Regions from separate parts of the Rhodovulum sp. BSW8 genome, predicted to be linked through region 3. Evidence: riboswitches for the same ligand, from Rfam matches in the RefSeq annotation. Region 3 holds a riboswitch; each other region holds the start of a gene.
What was found. Region 3 has a riboswitch for cobalamin ahead of DSD19_RS18230 (TonB-dependent siderophore receptor). Riboswitches for the same ligand answer to the same signal wherever they lie in the genome.

Region 1 (4,588 bases), on a different contig from region 3:
TCGCCGAACAGGAACGGCTGGGGCTCGACATGCTGGTGCATGGCGAATTCGAGCGAAATGACATGGTCGAGTATTTCGGCGAACTGCTGGCGGGCTTTGCCTTCACCCGGCATGGCTGGGTGCAGAGCTATGGCAGCCGCTGCGTGAAGCCGCCGTTGATCTATGGCGACGTGTCGCGGCCCGCGCCGATGACGGTGGACTGGTCCGCCTTTGCCCAGTCGCTGACGAAACGGCCGATGAAGGGCATGTTGACGGGGCCGGTGACGATCCTGCAATGGTCCTTCGTGCGCGACGACCAGCCGCGCGAGAGGACCTGCCGCCAGATTGCCCTGGCGATCCGCGACGAGGTCTGCGACCTTGAGGCGGCGGGGCTGCCCGCGATCCAGATCGACGAACCGGCCCTGCGCGAGGGGCTGCCGCTGCGCCGTGCGGACTGGGCCGGTTACCTGGCCTGGGCCATCGACGCCTTCCGGCTGACCGCCTCGGGGGTGCGCAACGACACCCAGATCCACACCCATATGTGCTATTCCGAGTTCAACGACATCATCGAGCATATCGCCCGGATGGATGCCGACGTGATCTCGATCGAGGCGTCGCGGTCCGACATGGAGCTTCTGCAGGTCTTCGGCGATTTCGACTACCCGAACGAGATCGGTCCGGGGATCTGGGACATTCACAGCCCTCGCATCCCGTCCGAGGCGGAGATGACCGCGCTGCTGGCGAAGGCCACGAAGGCGATCCCGGCCGAGCGCCTTTGGGTGAACCCGGATTGCGGTCTGAAGACCCGCGCCTGGCCCGAGGTCAGGGCCTCTCTTGCCAATCTTGTCGCCGCCGCGAAAGGGGTGCGGCAGGGGGCGCTTGCCGCCGAATGACCAAAGACCGGCGGCGCGGTCCCAAGCGGGCCGCGCCGTCCCGCATTCGGGTCAGCGCGCCAGCGCGGCCACCGGGTCCGCGGCCAGTGCCGACAACGCCGGCCAGTCTATGGGCTTTCCCGCGACCGGATGCCCGCCCTGAGAGTGAAAGGCCAGCCGGTCCGGCCATTCCGACAGCGGGCCGGCCGACCGGCCGCCAATCAGGATCGTCCGCCCCGGATAGTCCGCGCGCAGCCAGTCCGCCATCGCGGCGGCCCGTTTCGCGTCCCGGCTGTCGATCCCGACCCGTCCGCCATAAATGATGATGGGGCAATTGCCGGTTCCCCTCAGGCTGGATCTGAGACTCGTCACGCGCGCCCAGGCGATCAAGCGCACCGAATACCCCGCCGACCGAAGAAGATCGGTCTTCATGAGGGCGCCGGTCAGTTCCGAACACCGGTCGGGCGCCAGAACGACGGCCGAGGCGCGCGCCTCGCGTGGGTCGGCCGGTCGGCCCGCGAGCAGCATGAGCCGGTTCAGCCGGACGGTCGCCAGCGTGACTTCGAACCCGGAATAGCGACTGTCCATCCAGCCCTGCCCCAGAGTCCGGCAGACCTCGTCCACCAGGCCTGCGCGGGCGCGGGGACAGCCCAGAAACCGCTCCGGGATGGGCGGAAGGCTCTCTTCGGGCGACCGTGCCAGATGCGCCGCCAGACCCTGCGCCGTGCAGATCCCCTCGGGGTCCCGGTCGGCCCAGTGCCGGACCGCGGCGCCGTCGAAGACCCGTGCGGCCGCCCCCCTGTCCGGCGATACGGCCAGCGGCACCACGCTGCCGGCCCTTTCCCCGGCATCCAGGAATTGCATGGACCAGTCGGGAAAACGCCGCGCGTCGATCCAGCCGGCACTGAGAACACTCACGCCCTGATGGCGCGGGTCGCGCTGGATCGCCCCCATCACGGCACAGACCGCCGCTGCCGGACCTTCGAGCCATTGCAGGACCTGTCCCTGCCCGAAAAGCAGGACCCCCGTGATCCGGCTTTGCCGGTTTCGCGCCGCCGCCTGCTCGGCGATGGCCTGAAGGTCCGGCAGCCGCAGATCGTCCCGGGTCCGGCTTGCATAGGCAATTCGGAACAGCCGGCCTTCGGCGTCAGTCCGTTGAAGCTCGTCTTTCCGCACCCACGTCTTCTCCGCTCGGGGCGGGAGGGGCCGCGGCCGGGTGCGGAAACCCAGGCGGCGCGCGGCGCATCCCGGTCCCTTGCCCGTGTCCTCCGGGGCACCCCGCCCGTGTCAACACCAAGCAGATGGCAGGTCTCCTGGCTCGTGGGTCTCTGCGCTTCCGGGCCTTCCCAGGCGTCTCGCCCAGTGGCATGTCCGGAGCCGCTCGCCACATACAGTTGCGGGGGCAGCCGCGGCCTTGGGGTCGCCCCCGCTACCGCATTCCCTTTTCAGCCGCGCCTGTGAAAGACGCGGACACCATCTGGCGCCATGGTAGTTGCAAGGGCTGCCCCGTGTCGACGGAAACCTGTCTCTGCGACAACACGTTCGGCCGGACCCCAGGGGCCCGGCCGCCGGGTTTCAACGCGGGTCTATTCGGCCGCGAACTGGTTCATGGTATTGGCCGAGCCGCCCGCCTTCAGGGCACGCTCGCCGCCGACCATTTCCTTGAACGTGTCGCCAAGGTCGGACCCCACCTCGTGCTGGTGCTTGACCGCCGAGATGCCGCGCCGGATCTCTTCGCGCTGCACGGTCGCCACATAGGCCAGCATCTTGTCCTCGCCGAAATAGCCGCGGGAAAGTTCGTCCATGGACTTCGCGGTCAGGTGGAAGGTCGGCAGGGTGATGAGGTTGTGGAACACCCCCGCCCGGGTCGAGATGTCGGTCTGGAAGGCCTTCAGCCGGGCATCGGCCTCGCGTCCCAGATCGGTCTCGTCATAGTCGGGCTTCATCAGCTCGTTGCCATTTGGATAGCTGTCTTCGGAGATCGTGCCCTCGGCCAGCCATTGCGCGCGGACCTGCTTGCGCAGGTTCAGGGTCCAGTTGAAGGAGGGCGAGTTGTTGTAGGTCAGCTTGGCATTCGGCACGGCCTGACGGATCTCGTTCACCATCGAGGCGATCTCGTCCACGTTGGGGGTGTCGGTCTCGATCCACAACAGATCGGCGCCGCCCTGGGTCAGCGAGGCGATGCAATCCTCGACCACCCGCGCCCGGCCGGTGCCCTCCTGGAAGGGGAAAAGCCCGTTCGGCAGCCGCGCGGGGCGCACGAATTCGCCATCGCGGAAAAGCGCCAGCTCGCCCTCGCGGATCGGGTTCTCCTCGGTGATCGGCTCGGTCTTCAGCCACTTGATATAGTCGGCGGCCAGATCGCCCGGCTGCTGGCTGACCGGCACCTTCTGGGTGAGGCCCGCGCCAAGGCTGTCGGTCCGGGCCACGATCACGCCATCGTCGACGCCAAGCTCCTCGAAGGCCAGACGGCAGGCGCGCAGCTTCTCGATGAAATCCTCGCGCGGGACCGTGACCTTGCCATCCTGGTGGCCGCATTGCTTGGCGTCGGAGACCTGGTTCTCGATCTGCAGGCAGCAGGCGCCCGCCTTGATCAGTTCCTTGGCCAGCAGATAGGTCGCGTGTTCGTTGCCGAAGCCCGCATCGATGTCGGCGATGATGGGCACGACATGGGATTCGAAAGTGTCGATGGCTTCGATCGCGGCCGTTTCGGCGGCAGCATCGCCCGCGGCACGCGCGGCCTTGAGATCCTTGAACAGATCGTTCAACGCCACCTCGTCGGCCTGGCGCAGCGAGGTATAGATCTCCTGGATCAGGTCCGCGACGGCGGTCTTTTCATGCATCGACTGGTCGGGCAGGTGGCCCCAACGGTTCCTCAGCCCCGCGACCATCCAGCCCGACAGATAGACATAGACGCCCTTGGCCGACCCGCGCAGCCGCTTGACCGACTTGATCATCTGCTGGGCATGGAAGCCCGACCAGCAACCCAGAGACTGGGTCGATTTCGAGGGGTCGGCGTCATAGGCCGCCATGTCCGCGCGCATCACGGTCGCCATCTCGCGAGCGATGTCGAGATGGGTGTCGAAGCTGTTTTGCAGCTTCAGTTGCACGATGTCATCGACCGAGACCCCACTCGACGAACGACCGGAGGGGTAGCGGGACAGGACCTCTGCACGGAGCTCCGAATAGGTCTTTCTCTTGGTCATGATTCTTCCTTTCGACGTGATCGGTGTTCGGATTTCGGGGAGCGCGTTGCAGCGGGGCCGCAGCGACAGGGGCAGGGGCAGGGGCGGGGGAGGGGCAGTCCTCGGGCAAGGGCCCGCCAAACGGGGAGAGGATACGGATCGGGTCCATCAGTCGAGCGCATTCAGAACGGCATAAGCCGGGGTGGTGATGAAGTCGGGCAGGGTGTCGGCGGTCGCGGCGTCCTGGAAAAGCCGCGCCGCCGAGGCATAGTGGCCGCGGTGAAACCCGGTCGGGCCCAGCCGGTCGAGGATCGCGGCAATTTCTTGCTGCACCAAAGCGCCCAACCAGTCGGCATCCAGCTTGCGGTCCCCGCCTGCGGTCAACGCCACGCGCGCGCCATGCCGGATCCATTGCCAGATCTGGGCGCGGCTGATCTCGGCGGTCGCGGCATCTTCCATCAGGTTCATGATCGGCACCGCGCCCCGGCCCGACAGCCATTGCGCCAGGTATTCGATGGCGACCGAGACATTGGCGCGCACGCCCGCTTCGGT
Region 2 (4,588 bases), on a different contig from region 3:
TCGGCACCGGCCTTGCGAATGTGGTGGTGGCCATCGCCGTGTCGCATTTCCCCTTCTATGCGCGGATCGTGCGCGCGGTGGTGCTGACCCTGCGCAATGCCGATTTCGTCCTGGCGGCACGGCTGTCCGGAGCGGGACGGATCCGGGTCTTTATCGATCACCTGTTACCCGCGATCGCGGCGCAGATCCTCGTGCTGGCCAGTCTCGATGTCGGGCACATGATGCTGCATGTCTCGGGCCTGTCCTTCCTGGGCCTCGGGGTCGAAACGCCCACCGCGGAATGGGGCGTGATGATCGCCGACGGGCGACAGTTCGTGTTTTCGCAGCCAATGCTGATCGTGCTGCCGGGGCTGTGCCTGTTGATGGCGGTGATGGCCTCGAACATCCTCGGCGACGCGCTGCGCGACCGTCTCGACCCCCACCACCAGTTCGGGCATGACCACTGATGCGCAAAGCCGAGACCCTGACGATCGAGGATCTTTCGGTGGCCTGGCAGCACGGGCCAAACAGCCACTGCCTGGTGCGCGCCGTAAGCCTGACGCTTCGGACGGGCGAAGTTCTGGCGCTGGTCGGCGGCTCTGGTTCGGGCAAATCGATGACCTGTGCCGCAACGCTTGGGGTGCTGCCCCAAAGCGTGAGCTGCACCGGCGGGCGGGTGCTGATCGACGGGCAGACGCTCCCGCCGCAGGCGCTTCGCGGGCGGATCGTGGCCTCGGTGCTGCAGAATCCGCGCTCGGCCTTCAACCCGGTCCGCAGCATGGCCGATCACGCGCGCGAGGTCTTGAGGGTGGCCGGAGTCGACCCCTCACAGCATCGGCGCGCCATCCTGGACGCCTTTGCCGAAGTCGGGCTCGACGATCCCGCGCAGGTCGCGACGCTCTATCCGTTCGAGATGAGCGGCGGTATGCTGCAGCGCGCGATGATCGCTCTGGCGCTTCTTTCGGGGGCCCCGTTTCTCTTTGCCGACGAGCCGACCACGGATCTCGATCTGGTGGTGCAGGCCCGAATCCTGGACCTGCTGGACAGCCTTTCGCAACGGCACGGACTTGGGGTGCTGATCGTGACCCACGACATGGGCGTGGTCGCACGGCTGGCCCATCGCGTCGCAGTCATGGACGCCGGAGAAATCGTCGAGACCGCCCCGGTCGACCGGATCTTCATGGCGCCCCGCCATCCTGCCACACGGAACCTGGTTGCGGCCCATCTGAAACTCTACGAGATGGAACCGGCATGACTGCGCTTCTGTCCGCCGAGGGCCTGTGCAAAAGCTACACCCGCCGATCGCTGATCCGCGCCCAGGCGCCGCGCGAGGTGCTCGGCGGCGTTTCCATTGCCGTCGCGCCTGGCGAAAGCCTTGCCGTGCTGGGCCGGTCCGGCTCGGGCAAAAGCACCTTGATGCGGCTGCTTATGGGGCTTGAAAAACCAAGCGCGGGACGCGTGTCGTTCCGGGGCCAGGATCTCCAGCATCTGGATGCGGCAGGCACCCGGAACTTCCGGGCATCGGTACAGATGGTGTTTCAGGACTCGATCGGGGCGGCGAACCCAAGGTTCCGCCTCGGCGATATCGTCGCCGAGCCGCTGCGGCATCTGACAGCGCTGGACAAGCGGGCTCGCACCGCCAGGGTCGCCGAGCTGCTTGCCTCTGTGGGGCTTTGCCCCGAAGACGCTCGCAAACACCCCTCGCAGGTTTCCGGCGGGCAGTTGCAGCGCGTCTGCATTGCCCGCGCGCTGGCGACCGATCCGGCGCTGCTGGTGCTGGACGAGGCCGTCTCGAACCTCGACATCCTTCTGCAAGGACAGATCATCGACCTGATCCGGTCATTGCGGACCCAGCGCGGCATGGCGCTGGTGTTCATCACACATGATCTGCGGCTGGTGCGGCTCCTGTGCGAGCGCGTCGCCGTGATGGATGCGGGGCGCATCCTCGAAACCGGTCCTGTCGACCGGCGCCTTCAGTTGCAGAGCCGTGCCGGCCGAGCGCTGCAGGACGCTATCCTTCCCGCCTTGCCGAAGGCCAAAGGCATGCATGCGGGCGCAGGCCTCGAGGATGTCAACGTCGGCTGAAAAACGGACCAGGTCCGGGGGGCGTTACCCGGCCTGGCCGTTGCGCGACGGCAACCGGTCCCTCGCCCGGCGGCGCTTCGCCTCGCCAAATCGCAGCCCCGACGCCCGGCACCTTGCGTCAAGCCTTCGAACTCTCTCGAAATTTCATAACCTGTATGAGAGAATTGCATTCTGATGCGTCTTGACAGTCCCTGTCCCAAACAGCACCTTCGCGGCTGTTCAGGTGCCGCAGGAAACTGCGGAGAATAGGGAATACGGTGCGGCGCGAGCCTTGTGACAAGGTCGGCCAAATCCGGAACTGCCCCCGCAACTGTAAGCGGATGGCCTGCCCGAGATGCCACTGGCGCGACACCGTGCCGGGAAGGCTGGCGCTGGCGAAGATCCGCATAGTCAGGAGACCTGCCTGAACCGCTCACCTGTTCCGATCGCGGGGTGCGTATCGGGCGCGGCTCTTCCGTCATGGTGACTTCCGTGCGTCCTTTGCTTTTGCAAATGCGGCGTCAATTCACTCCGGGTTGCGGTGCCTGCCGCAAGCCGTCCAAAAGGCATACCCCGATGGCGAAAGACAGCCAGACATCCTGCACATCCCGCCGCGTCACCTATCGCGCCGATCACGTCGGCTCGCTGCTGCGTCCGCTTGCGGTCCGGAAATTGCGCGCCTCCGCGGCGCCGCCCGAGGAGCTTCGCGCAGCCGAAGACGAGGGCATTCGTGGCCTCGTCAAGCTTCAAAAGGACGCCGGCCTCAAGGTCTTCACCGATGGCGAGGCCCGCCGCCAGTTCTGGCACTACGATTTCATGGGCATGCTGACCGGGCTGGACATGAAGCCCTCGAACCGCAGCCTGCCGTTCAAGACCGATCACAAGACCCCGCCCATCGAGGCGCATCTGACCGGGCCGCTGGATTTCCCCGCGGATCATCCGATGCTTCAGCATTACACCTTCGTGCAGGACCTCGTGAAGCCGGGCGAAGGCATCGCGAAAATCTCGATCCCCGGTCCGTCTGCATGTCATTTCCGCATGGTGCCCGAGAACATCGAGCACAAACCCTATCTGGATCAGGAACTGATGTTCCACGACATCGCCGCGACCTACCGGAAGGCGGTCCAGGCGTTCTACGATGCGGGCTGCCGCTATCTGCAGCTTGACGACATCTTCTTTGCCTATCTCGGAGATCCGAAACAACGCGAAGAGCGGCGGGCAATGGGACAGGATCCCGAAGAACTGGTTCTCAAATACGCTTGGATGCTGGAAGAGGCAATCAAGGACCGCCCCGCCGATCTGCTGATCGGCATGCACATGTGCCGCGGCAACTTCCGGTCCTCGCATGTGGCCGAGGGCGGGTATCACTATGCCGCCGATGCGATTTTCAACCAGACATCCGTCGATGTGTACCTGATGGAATACGACACGGAGCGCGCGGGCGGGCTTGAGCCCTTGGCCAAGCTGCCCAAGGGCAACAAGCGCGTGATGCCCGGGTTCATCACCACCAAGACGGGTGAACTGGAAACGCCGGACTGGCTGCGCCGCAAATACGACGAAGCGTCGAAATATGTCGACATCGATCAACTGGGCATCGCGCCGCAATGCGGCTTTGCCTCGACCGAGCATGGCAACACGATCACCGAGGATGACCAGAAACGGAAACTGGAACTGGTGGTCGAGACCGCCCATGCCATTTGGGGCGAAGACTGAGCCATGAACATCTTCCGTTTCGTTCTGGCAGCTGCGGCCTTCGTCGTGGCCTTTCCGGCCATGGCCGACATACTGAAGCTCGCGCATTTCGTGCCGCGCCCCCTCCACTGACCGCCGCCATCGTCTCGCCCCTCACCAAGGGGCGTGGCGGATTCCGGTTGAATAGCCCCGTGTGTCGTTGGCGTCTTCTTCGCTGATTTTGAGGCAAGGAGGCCAGGAGGCCAGGATGGGCAGCAGCAGGTTCAGCGATGCGTTCAAGCGGGACGCGGTCGCGCAGATCACCGAGCGGGGCTGCCCGGTCAGGGACGTGTCCGAGCGTCCCGGGGGCAGCCCGTATTCGCCCTGCGCCTGGAAGAGGACGTTCGCGAAGGCGTCATCGGCAGGGGCAGAGACCCGCCAGGAGGCGCGGCGGGACGTGTTCGACGACATCGGGATGTTCTGCAACCCGAAGCGCAAGCACGCGCGGACCGGAATGCCGTCGCCCCTCAAGTTCGAGCGGCAGCAGAAACTGAGGCATGAGGGCGTCCAGGACACTCGGGGCCATTCAATGGCGCGATGGGCAACAGGTCCACACGTGACCAGGGAACGCGCCGAACCTGTCCCCAGAATCTGGGGAGGAACCTGTGGGTAACCCGCTGCAAACCCCATCTTACCCAATCCTTAACGGCTTGATTAATTTTTGGGCGGCGATCGGAAACTACACGTCCTGCGTGTGGTCCGGCTCGCCAGCCGCCAGGTCATCGGCGCCGAGGCGGTGGCGGAACTGCCTGCCCGCTGCGCGGCGATGATGGAAGAGATCGCGGGCAAGGTGACCGAGGGCGGCACGACCCGG
Region 3 (4,588 bases):
GTCGAAGAGGTTTTCGACCCTTGCATAGGCCTCGGTGCCGTTGTCCAGCGCGTAGGTGATCTGGGCCGCGGCAAGCCCGGCATCGGGCAGAGAGCCGTAAGGGTCGAGGCGTCCGGCCAGATACTGGTAGGAGACATCGGCCGTGAGCCGCGGCGTCACCTCGCTGCTGACGCCCAGCAGAAGATCGTGGAGCGGCACGCGGTCGAGCCGCTCGCCCTTCCAGCGGACGTCGGTATAGGTGTAGCTGCCGTAAAGCGCGATGGCGGAGGTCATCTCGTGGCGGCCGGACAGTTCCAGGCCCTGGCTGCGGGTGGTTCCGTCGAGCTGGCGGTAGCAGCCCCAAGCATAGCTGCAGATGGCGGGGTCGGCTGCGCCATAGTCGATCTTGTCATCGATTTCCGCAAAGAAGGCGGTGGCCTTCAGGAACCCGTCGCCCGACAGGCGCTTTTCAAGCCCGATGTCGAAGCTGGTGCTGGTTTCGGGGTTGAGGTCCGGGTTGCCGACCGTGTCGCCGGTAATGGTGCCGTAAAGTTCGTAAAGCGCGGGGACGCGATAGCCGGTGCCCAGAGAGGTGCGGAAGATCAGGTCGGGCTGGAGCCGCCAGGCCAGCGCGGCGCGGCCGGTCACCTGATCGTCAAAGCTGGAATAATTATCGTAGCGCAGCGAAAGCGACAGATCGATGTCGTCGGTCGCGGCCTGGCGAAGCTCTGCAAAGAGCGCGCGGTTGATGACCGAATAGGTCTCGCCGTCAAGCGTGGCCTCGTCCTGTTTCCAGTCGGCGCCGAAGGAGAGGTCGGTCCCGGCCGCCAGAGAGGCCGTCCCGAGATAGCTGGCGGCGCGGCTGGTGCCATCATAGGAGGACGTCCCGAAACTCGAACGGTAGCTGCGCTCGGTCTGCGTGCGCGCCAGCGACAGTTCGTTGTCGACCGTCCCGATCGCGAATTGGGCGAAGGCGCGCAGGCCTTTCCGCGTCGCCTCCGATCGGGTGATCGGGTTCGTGTCGGTCGCGTCGCTGTCATAGTCCGAGTTTCCGTCGGAATAGAATCCCGAGAAGCCCAGCCGAAGGGTGTCGGTCAGATCGTAGGCGGCATTGAGCGAGACCGAATCCTCGTCGAAGCCGTCCGCTTCGTTATTGCCCGACAGGGTCGAGAAGCCGTCGGTTTCGACATGCGAGATCGTGGCCGACACTTCGCCGCGTTCGGTCTTCTGGCCAAGGCTCAGACCGGCAGAGTAGCTGCCATAGGTGCCGGTTTCGACCGTCGCCCTCCCCGAAAAGCCCAGTTTCTCCGGTCTCCAGGTGGTGATGTCGACAACGCCCGCGATGGCATTTGCCCCGAAAAGCGCGGATTGCGAGCCCTTCAGCACTTCGATCCTGGAGGGCAGGCCGGCGGTCAGGGTGCCGAAGTCGAGCGCGGCAGGGGTGCCCGACGGGTCGGCAAAGTCCATTCCGTCGATCCGGGTCGCGATATAGCCGTTTCCAAGCCCGCGAATCCGAAGCGTGGCGGTCTGCCCGAGCCCGCCATTCTGGGTGATCGACACGCCCGGCAGGGTGGCAAGCGTCTGGCCCAGATTCTGTCCGCCCGCTGCAATCTCGCCGCTCTCGAGGGTCTCGACCGTCGCACCGGTCCGGTTGGTGGCGATGGGCGTGAGGCTGGCGCTGGCAGTGATCTCGTCCAGCATCAGGCTGGACTGCACCTCCTGCGCCAGGGCGGGCAGGGGGCTCAGCGCGGCGAGGCCGAGCCCGAGGCAAAGGGTGGGTCTTGTCATGTCGGTTCCGTTCCGGTCTCGGGAACCGCCGCGGCGGGCGGTCCGTCCTGTCATGGGGTCCTTGGAAAGACATGCCTTCCGCAGACGGTGATGCGTCACCACTGCGGATGGTCCGCCGCCTGCGCCGCGCCCCGCGGTCAGGCTAGGTGATCGCCCTGGCAGGTCTCCTGGCTTGCGGGTCCTCGCTTGGCTGGCCTTCCCGGGGAGGACCCCCAGTGGCACGATCAGCCGCGCTCGCCGCTTACAGTTGCGGGGGCAGCCGCGGAATTGACCCCATGAAGGCCGCACCGCGTTCCCTTTTCATCGCCCGTTTCCGGGCGAACCAAGACAAGTTTCGGTTAATCCGGGCTCCCGGCCCTGTCAAGCGGCGCGCTCCTTGCGGCCGGTCCGGTCGCGCGGCAGAGGGCGAGGATCGCGGGAAGCTCTTCGCTGGGGCTCAGAAAAAGCGCGGCGTCCCGGCCGTGGGCGACACGCACCAGCAGAAGGTTCGACGGCGCGGGCGCGCGCAGGATCGCGCAGGTGGTCCCGGGGCCGTCTCCGGCGGCTTTGGTCATCGCGCCGAGCCCGAGCCCGGTGAACCCGGTCAGCCGGTGGGCAAATTCGGCATCGCCCTGCATCGCGACAATCTGGCCCTCGCGCAGCCGCAGCCCGGCCGTCGCCCGGGCGAGACAGGTGCCGACCGGATCGGGCGGCGGCGTGGCGGTCTCTCCGGCCTGGTCCGGGAGGGGCTCGGGTGCGGGGGCGCTGGCCGCAGGCGCGGTCCAGCCGCGGTCTGCGGCCGCGCGCAGAGCCTCGACCGAACAGCCGGCTTCGGTCGGATCGACCCGGTAGGGAGGGCGGCTCGCGGCGACCGACAGCTCGGCCGCCTTGGCGACGAAGGGGCGGACCCGGCCGTGAAAGGCGGCGATCAGGGGCTCGGCGGGATCGCCGGTGGCCTCTGGCGGCTCGGCCGGGATCGGCGCCGCGTCCGCTGTGACCGGCCCCGTGCGGCCCACCCGCAACAGGCGGCGGCGGGCCGCCAGCAGCCGGATTTCCTGACCGGCCCCGTCGCCGATGGTCATTTCGCGCGGCAGGATCGTTTCCGAAATCTCGGTCAGCAGCACCTCGACGATCCCGTCCACGCCCCCGGGCACCGTGCGTTCGGCGGCGGCCTCGGCGCCCCTCAGCTTGGCCAGCGCGGCGTTGAGACGCTCGAGCCCGGCCATCTCAGCGGCCCCGGTCCTGCGACCCGCCGGCCGCAGCGGCCGGGGGCGCGGCATCGACGATCTCGACGATTTCGGCCATTGTGGCGCGCATGGCGGCAAGCGCGGCCGCGATATCGGCCTCGCCTCCGATCACCGCGCAAAGTGCCTCGTCCGGGTCGCGCGGCGCCCGCACGAAAAGCTCGAACCGGCCCTCGTGCAGCAGCACCGCCTCGGGGGGCGCCTGATCGGTCCCGAACACTTCGGTCGAGGCGGCGGCGGCCTGCCCGCCCAGAAGCAGCGCTCCGCGCAGACAAAGCGCATCGTAGAATTCCTGGGGCTGAGAATGCTCGGCCTCGGCCCGCAGCACCAGCCGCGCCGACAGGTCAACGAATGCGATCACCCGGCAATCGGGAATCGCCCGTCGGAGCGCCTGAATGGTGACCGTCAACGGCATCGTGCCCGAGTTTATCCGAATTTCCGGCGGCGGCCACTGGCAATAGCGCACGGGCCGGGGGCGTGGGCGACGGGGCGCAACGGAACTGGGCCGCGCGCCGCGCCAGGTGATGGACCGGGCGATGGACCGGGCCGTGCGCCGTCAGGCCGCAGGCGGGCTGGCGCCCGGTCTTTGCGCGCGCACCGGCCGCGGGCTTCGGCTGCGGCTTTCGTCGATCTGCACCCGCCGCGGACGCACGGGCATGCCCGCCCCGCCGACGCGCCAGTCGGGGTCCAGCACAACCGGCGCCTCGTGATCGTTTGCCGTCGCGCCCAGCCGCCGCAGCACCTGCAGCAGCGCGCGGCCAAACTCCCCGGCGCCGCTGGCAGCCCAGCGCGCCGGATCGTCCTGCGCGTCCAGCGCATCGGTCAGGGCGATCGGGCAGACATCGGCAAAAAGCCCCTCGGTTTCGCGCCGCACCCGGCGCAACACCCGGGTGCGGTCGCGGTCGGTCACCAGCTTGTCGAACCGGGTCAGCAGCAGCAGGCTTGTTTCGCCCAGCCGGTCGGCGAACATGTCCCAGACGGCGGCTTCGGACTGGCGCCAGGCCTGGGTCGCATGGCTGCACCAGATCACCCCGTCGGCAAGGCTGATGGCGCTTTCCCAGACCTCCGAGCCCATGTTCGGGTCCGAGATGCCGGGCATGTCGATCAGGTCGCAAAGCTTGAGGATCTCGGCTTCGGCATGGATCTGGATCAGCCGGGTCTCGGCGGGGGAAAGTCGGGGAAGGTCGGCCATCTCGACGGGTTCGATGCGGCCGAAGCGATCCTCGCGCCAGGCGGGGGCGGAACCGTAGGAGAGGCGTACCGGCGGCAGCTGGGTCGCGGTTACCTTCACCGGCAGCGGCGACTGGCCGATCAACAGATGGATCAGCGTGCTTTTGCCCGCGCTGAATTCGCCCATCAGCGCGAGGCAGGGCCGTGCCCCGGGGGGCAGATCTGCAAGTTCCGGGTGTGCGGCGATGGCGGGAAGGTGCGGGCGAACCTCGACCGGGGCGCGGGAGGGGCTTGGACCGGCGTCGGCCGCAAAGACGTCCTCTTCAGGTTCAAATTCAGCGTCGGCCTCGGGCGGTGCGGCCTCGGCCGGGGGGGCAGAGGCGTCCGTCTGAGGCGGTTCCGTGCTCCCGTGCGGGATCTGCTCCGCA
Region 4 (4,588 bases), on a different contig from region 3:
GCTGCTGCAGGGGATCGTGCTGTCCTTCCTCTTCCTCGGGGCGGGCTTCGGCGACGTGTCGCTGGCGGCCAATCAGGTGCTGCTGCAGTTTCTGAACATCACCTCCTATGCGCTGGACGGGTTCGCCTTTGCCGCCGAATCGCTGGTCGGTCAGGCGATGGGCGCGGGATCTGTGCTGGCGCTGCGCCGGAGCGCGGTGCTGACCAGCCTCTGGGGCCTGCTGTCGGTCGTGGTTCTGGCCGCGGTCTTCGCCGGATGGGGCGGGGTCCTGGTGGATCTGATGACCACCGCGCCCGAGGTGCGGGCCGAGGCGCGGGTGTTCCTGCCCTACATGGTGGCCGTCCCGGTCGCGGGCATCGGCGCCTGGATGCTTGACGGCATCTTCATCGGCGCCACCCGGACCGCGGACATGCGCAACATGATGGTGATCTCGGCCGCGATCTATGCCGCCGCCGTGGCCCTGCTGTTGCCGCTTTTCGGCAATCACGGGCTCTGGCTGGCGCTTTTGCTGTCCTATGTCGCGCGCGGCGTCACGCTGGGGCTGCGCTATCCGGCGCTCGAGGCGGTGGTCCGCCGCCGCCAGGCGGCCTGACGGCCCGATGCCCTCGGGCTAGAGGATTTCGTCCTCGTCAAACAGCGGTTCGGCCGCGACCTCGCTGGCCCAGGTGCCGATCCGGTCCTCGGCCCGGTCGGCGGCCGCGATCGCGGCCAGATGAAAGACCGCGTTGCCCTCGTTCACCACCGGCAGGATGGCGCGGCCGACGATGATGCCGGGTTCCGAGGCGCGGATCTCGGCCTCGATCTCGCCGAACGGGTCCGAGACCATCGCCAGCAGATCGCCCGCCTCGACGACGTCCCCTTCGGACCGGTAGGTGCGCAAGAGCCCGCCCTGCGGCGCCCTGAGCCAGCGCGACACCCGGCAGTCGAGCGGCGCGCGCCGCGCCTTCGGCACGCCCTTTGCCGGGATCATGCCCCGGTCGAACATCACCCGCAGCACGCCCGACAGCCCGGCCCTGACCGCCACCTCGTCGAAGCGCAGCCCCTCGCCGCCTTCGTACAGCAGCATCTGCACGCCCATCCGCGCTGCCGTCTCGCGCAGCGAGCCATGCCGTGCCTCGGAGGTCAGCACCACCGGCGCGGCGAAGACCCGCGCCAGCCGGGCCAGCTCGGGATCGTCCGGCACCACGCGGACCTGCGGCAGGTTCGTGCGATGGACCGCGGCCGAATGCAGGTCGATGCCGATTTCGCAGCGCGCGACCACCTCGTCGACCAGAAGATGCGCCAGCCGCGAGGCCATCGAGCCGCCCGACGACCCGGGAAAGCAGCGGTTGAGGTCGCGCCGGTCGGGCAGGTATCGCGACAGGTTGAGAAAGCCGAAGGCGTTGACGATGGGAATGGCGATCAGCGTGCCGCGCAGCGCGCCAAGCGCGGGCAGGCTCAGCAGCCGCCGGACGATCTCGACCCCGATCACCTCGTCGCCATGCACGCCCGCGGTCACGAACATCGCGGGGCCGGGGCGGCGGCCATGCACGACATGGGCCGACATGGTGACGGGGGTGTGGTCCGAAAGCACCGACACGGGCAGGTCCACCGTGCGGCGGGTGCCAGGCAGAACGGTTGCGCAGCCGAGCGTGAAGCCCTCTCGCGGGGTCATCTGGCGTCTGGGGAAAGGGACCTCATCGTCACGGGATAGCGCCGTGCCGGGGGGGCTGGCAAGAGCCACGGCGCGTCGGGCCCCCGGGGGACGCATTGACAGTGGCGGGCGCGGTCCCCATTGATGAGAGGCGTTCTGGTGCTCCCGCAAGGGAGTGAAAAGGGAAGCCGGTGCAAGTCCGGCGCTGCCCCCGCAACTGTCAGCGGCGAGCCCCCGCCCCGAGCCGCCACCGGCCCCGGCATCCGCCCGGCCGGGAAGGCGGGCGGATCGGCCGAGACCCGCAAGCCAGGAGACCTGCCAGCGCGCCGAACCGCCCCCGGGCGGCGGGTCCGGAGGCCGGGCGCATGTGCCATGCGCCCCCTGCCTGTCGGCCCGCAGATGCCCTCGGGGCCAGCGGCCGCGGTTCGCCTGCGATATGGGGCGCGGCCTTCACCTTGTCCCTGACCGGCCCGGGGCGGGCCCGGCCAGGGGTGCCGACCGGAAGGAGTTGCGCCGTGCAACCCAAGGATCTGACCTCGAACGAGGCCTTCAAGGGCTTCACCAATACCCAATGCCCGTTCCTGCCCTGCCATCCGGGCGTCGAGCGCGAGTTCAACTGCCTGTTCTGCTACTGCCCGCTGATCGCCTATGAATGCCCCGGGCCGTATCAGGTCTACACCGATGCCAACGGGCTGACCCGCAAGGACTGTTCGGCCTGCACCTTGCCCCATGACGGCTACCGGCAGTCCTGGGGCTTCATCCAGCGCTGGCTGGAATATCCGCAGCCCTGGTCGGGCAAGCCGCAGACCGACCCGCCGATGCGCCGCCCGCGCCCCCAAGGCGACGGGACCGCCGACTGACGCTGAGGGCGACCGGCCCGGACCGCTTTGACCGCGCCGGTCCCATTCCTGGTCGGGATGGGGGCGAGACATGGCTCAGGCATCGTTCCGGCGCGGCGAGGACCCGCTTCGGGCATGGTTTTCAAGAATTCGCCGCATTCCTTGCTGCATCGCGGCAGCGGCCTTAATCAAACGGCAAGCTTTATTGACGACATCTGCCGCCCGGGTCGTCAGCGGGGGCGGGGGCCTTTTCGCGCAACATCCGGGCCGAAGGGCAGACCGTGGCATATTTCCGATCCGACAAGGACCATCCCTATCTTCTGGCCGAGCTTGCGGCCGAATTCCGCGCCATCGGCCGGTCCTTGCCCACGGCGCCCGTCCAGCTTGCCGAAACCGGGGCATTCAGCGTGGGTTACGACGGGCCCAACAATTTCCACGTGATCCCCAACGCCTATTTCCCGGCGTACTTTGCCTGGATGAACGACGGCGATGACACGATCACCGGTGGCTGGGGCGCTGATGCGCTGTTCGGCAATGGCGACCGCGACCGGATCTGCGGGATGGGAGGCGACGACACCCTGGTCGGCGGGGACGACGATGACGTGCTTTATGGCGGCGACGGTGACGATGCTCTGTTCGGGGGCGGCGGCAACGATCTTCTGGTCGGCGGGGCCGGGTCCAACCTGCTGAGCGGCGGCGACGGCGACGACGTGCTCGATACCCGCTTCGGGTCGCAGCGTGACCCGGGCATCAGCGACTGGGCCGCGTTTCGCGCGGGCAAGCTTGCCGCAGGCGATGTGCTTTTCGGGGGCGCGGGCAACGACACGCTGGAGAGTTCCTATGGCGATGACCGGCTTGACGGCGATGCGGGCAACGATGTGCTGCGCGGCTGGGACGGCGACGATCGGCTGGAGGGGGGCGCGGGCGACGACCGGCTGACCGGCGACAATGGCAAAGACCGGCTGGTCGGCGGCGACGGGCGCGACACGCTCAGCGGCAATCTGGGCGACGACACGCTGGAGGGCGGTGCGGGCGAGGACCGGATCGAGGCGGGAAACGGCGATGATGCGATCGACGGCGGGGCCGATCGCGACGTCATTTACGGCGGCAATGGCAGCGACCAGATCATGGCCGGGTCCGGCAATGACTGGGTCGATCCGGGCGCGGGCGACGATGTGGTGATGCTGGGAGCGGGCGACGATTTCGTGGCCGCCATCGACGACTTCGGGCGCGGCAACGACCAGATCCATGGCGGGGCGGGCAATGACTGGATCCATGGCGGGCGCGGCGACGACCTGCTGAACGGTGGCGCCGGGCGCGACCTGCTGATCGGCGGTCCCGGCGCCGATATCTTCGAGTTTCGCGGGGCCTCCGGGGGCGACACCATTGCCGATTTCGGCCCCGCCGACCGGCTGCATATCCAGCAGGGGATCAACGGGTTGGGCCGTTTCGATGCCGCCGATCTTGGGGCACGGATCACCGCGACGCCGGTCGGCAGCTATCTCGATCTGGGCGAGGAGAACGGACTCTTCTTTCTGGGAGTGACCGGCCACGCCCTTGGCGACATGCTGGAAACCCAGATGGTCTTCCTCTGAGGCGCCGCCGTCCCGGCGCCTCTGCCCCTAGAAATCCAGAGAGTTCCGTTCGCGGTAGCCCTGCAGGAAGCTTGCCAGCCGCTGATCGGTCGGGTGCTGGAAGATCTCGCGCGGGGCGCCTGCTGCGACCAGCTCGCCGCGCTCCATGAACACCACCCGGTCGGCGACATGGGCGGCAAAGCCCATCTCGTGGGTGACGACGACCATGGTCATGCCCTCGGCGGCAAGCTGCTTCATCACCGCCAGAACCTCGCCCACAAGCTCGGGGTCGAGCGCGCTGGTCGGTTCGTCGAACAGCATGATCCGGGGCTGCATGGCGATGGCGCGGGCGATGGCCACGCGCTGCTGCTGGCCGCCCGACAGCCGGCTGGGATGGTTGGCTTCCTTGTCGGCCAGCCCGACCTTGGCCAGTGCCTCGCGCGCGCGCGCGGTCGCCTCGGCGCGCTTCAGCCCGCGCACCCGTTCCAGCCCCTCGGCCACGTTCTGCAGCGCGGTCATGTGCGGCCAGAGGTTGAACTGCT

Region 1: it holds a riboswitch for cobalamin, as region 3 does, so the genes downstream of both, DSD19_RS06935 (BLUF domain-containing protein) here and DSD19_RS18230 (TonB-dependent siderophore receptor) in region 3, are expected to answer to the same signal.
Region 2: it holds a riboswitch for cobalamin, as region 3 does, so the genes downstream of both, DSD19_RS07175 (5-methyltetrahydropteroyltriglutamate--homocysteine S-methyltransferase) here and DSD19_RS18230 (TonB-dependent siderophore receptor) in region 3, are expected to answer to the same signal.
Region 4: it holds a riboswitch for cobalamin, as region 3 does, so the genes downstream of both, DSD19_RS16215 (cysteine-rich small domain-containing protein) here and DSD19_RS18230 (TonB-dependent siderophore receptor) in region 3, are expected to answer to the same signal.

Annotation. Positions count from the first base shown of each region.
Region 1 is NZ_QNVX01000009.1:35,108-39,695, forward strand. It holds gene metE (5-methyltetrahydropteroyltriglutamate--homocysteine S-methyltransferase) at 1-872, shown strand, start outside; gene DSD19_RS06935 (BLUF domain-containing protein) at 924-2,027, opposite strand; cobalamin riboswitch at 2,137-2,344, opposite strand; gene DSD19_RS06940 (isocitrate lyase) at 2,438-4,057, opposite strand; gene aceB (malate synthase A) at 4,205-4,588, opposite strand, start outside.
Region 2 is NZ_QNVX01000009.1:87,053-91,640, reverse strand. It holds gene nikC (nickel ABC transporter permease subunit NikC) at 1-446, shown strand, start outside; gene DSD19_RS07185 (ATP-binding cassette domain-containing protein) at 446-1,234, shown strand; gene nikE (nickel import ATP-binding protein NikE) at 1,231-2,064, shown strand; cobalamin riboswitch at 2,269-2,486, shown strand; gene DSD19_RS07175 (5-methyltetrahydropteroyltriglutamate--homocysteine S-methyltransferase) at 2,620-3,756, shown strand; partial or broken gene DSD19_RS22265 (transposase) at 3,983-4,096, shown strand; partial or broken gene DSD19_RS22260 (IS3 family transposase) at 4,148-4,282, shown strand.
Region 3 is NZ_QNVX01000050.1:84,553-89,140, forward strand. It holds gene DSD19_RS18230 (TonB-dependent siderophore receptor) at 1-1,767, opposite strand, end outside; cobalamin riboswitch at 1,907-2,109, opposite strand; gene DSD19_RS18235 (hypothetical protein) at 2,106-2,972, opposite strand; gene DSD19_RS18240 (hypothetical protein) at 2,974-3,351, opposite strand; gene DSD19_RS18245 (dynamin family protein) at 3,547-4,588, opposite strand, start outside.
Region 4 is NZ_QNVX01000044.1:36,279-40,866, reverse strand. It holds gene DSD19_RS16225 (MATE family efflux transporter) at 1-592, shown strand, start outside; gene DSD19_RS16220 (succinylglutamate desuccinylase/aspartoacylase family protein) at 611-1,654, opposite strand; cobalamin riboswitch at 1,774-1,971, shown strand; gene DSD19_RS16215 (cysteine-rich small domain-containing protein) at 2,149-2,493, shown strand; gene DSD19_RS16210 (calcium-binding protein) at 2,754-4,067, shown strand; gene DSD19_RS16205 (amino acid ABC transporter ATP-binding protein) at 4,095-4,588, opposite strand, start outside.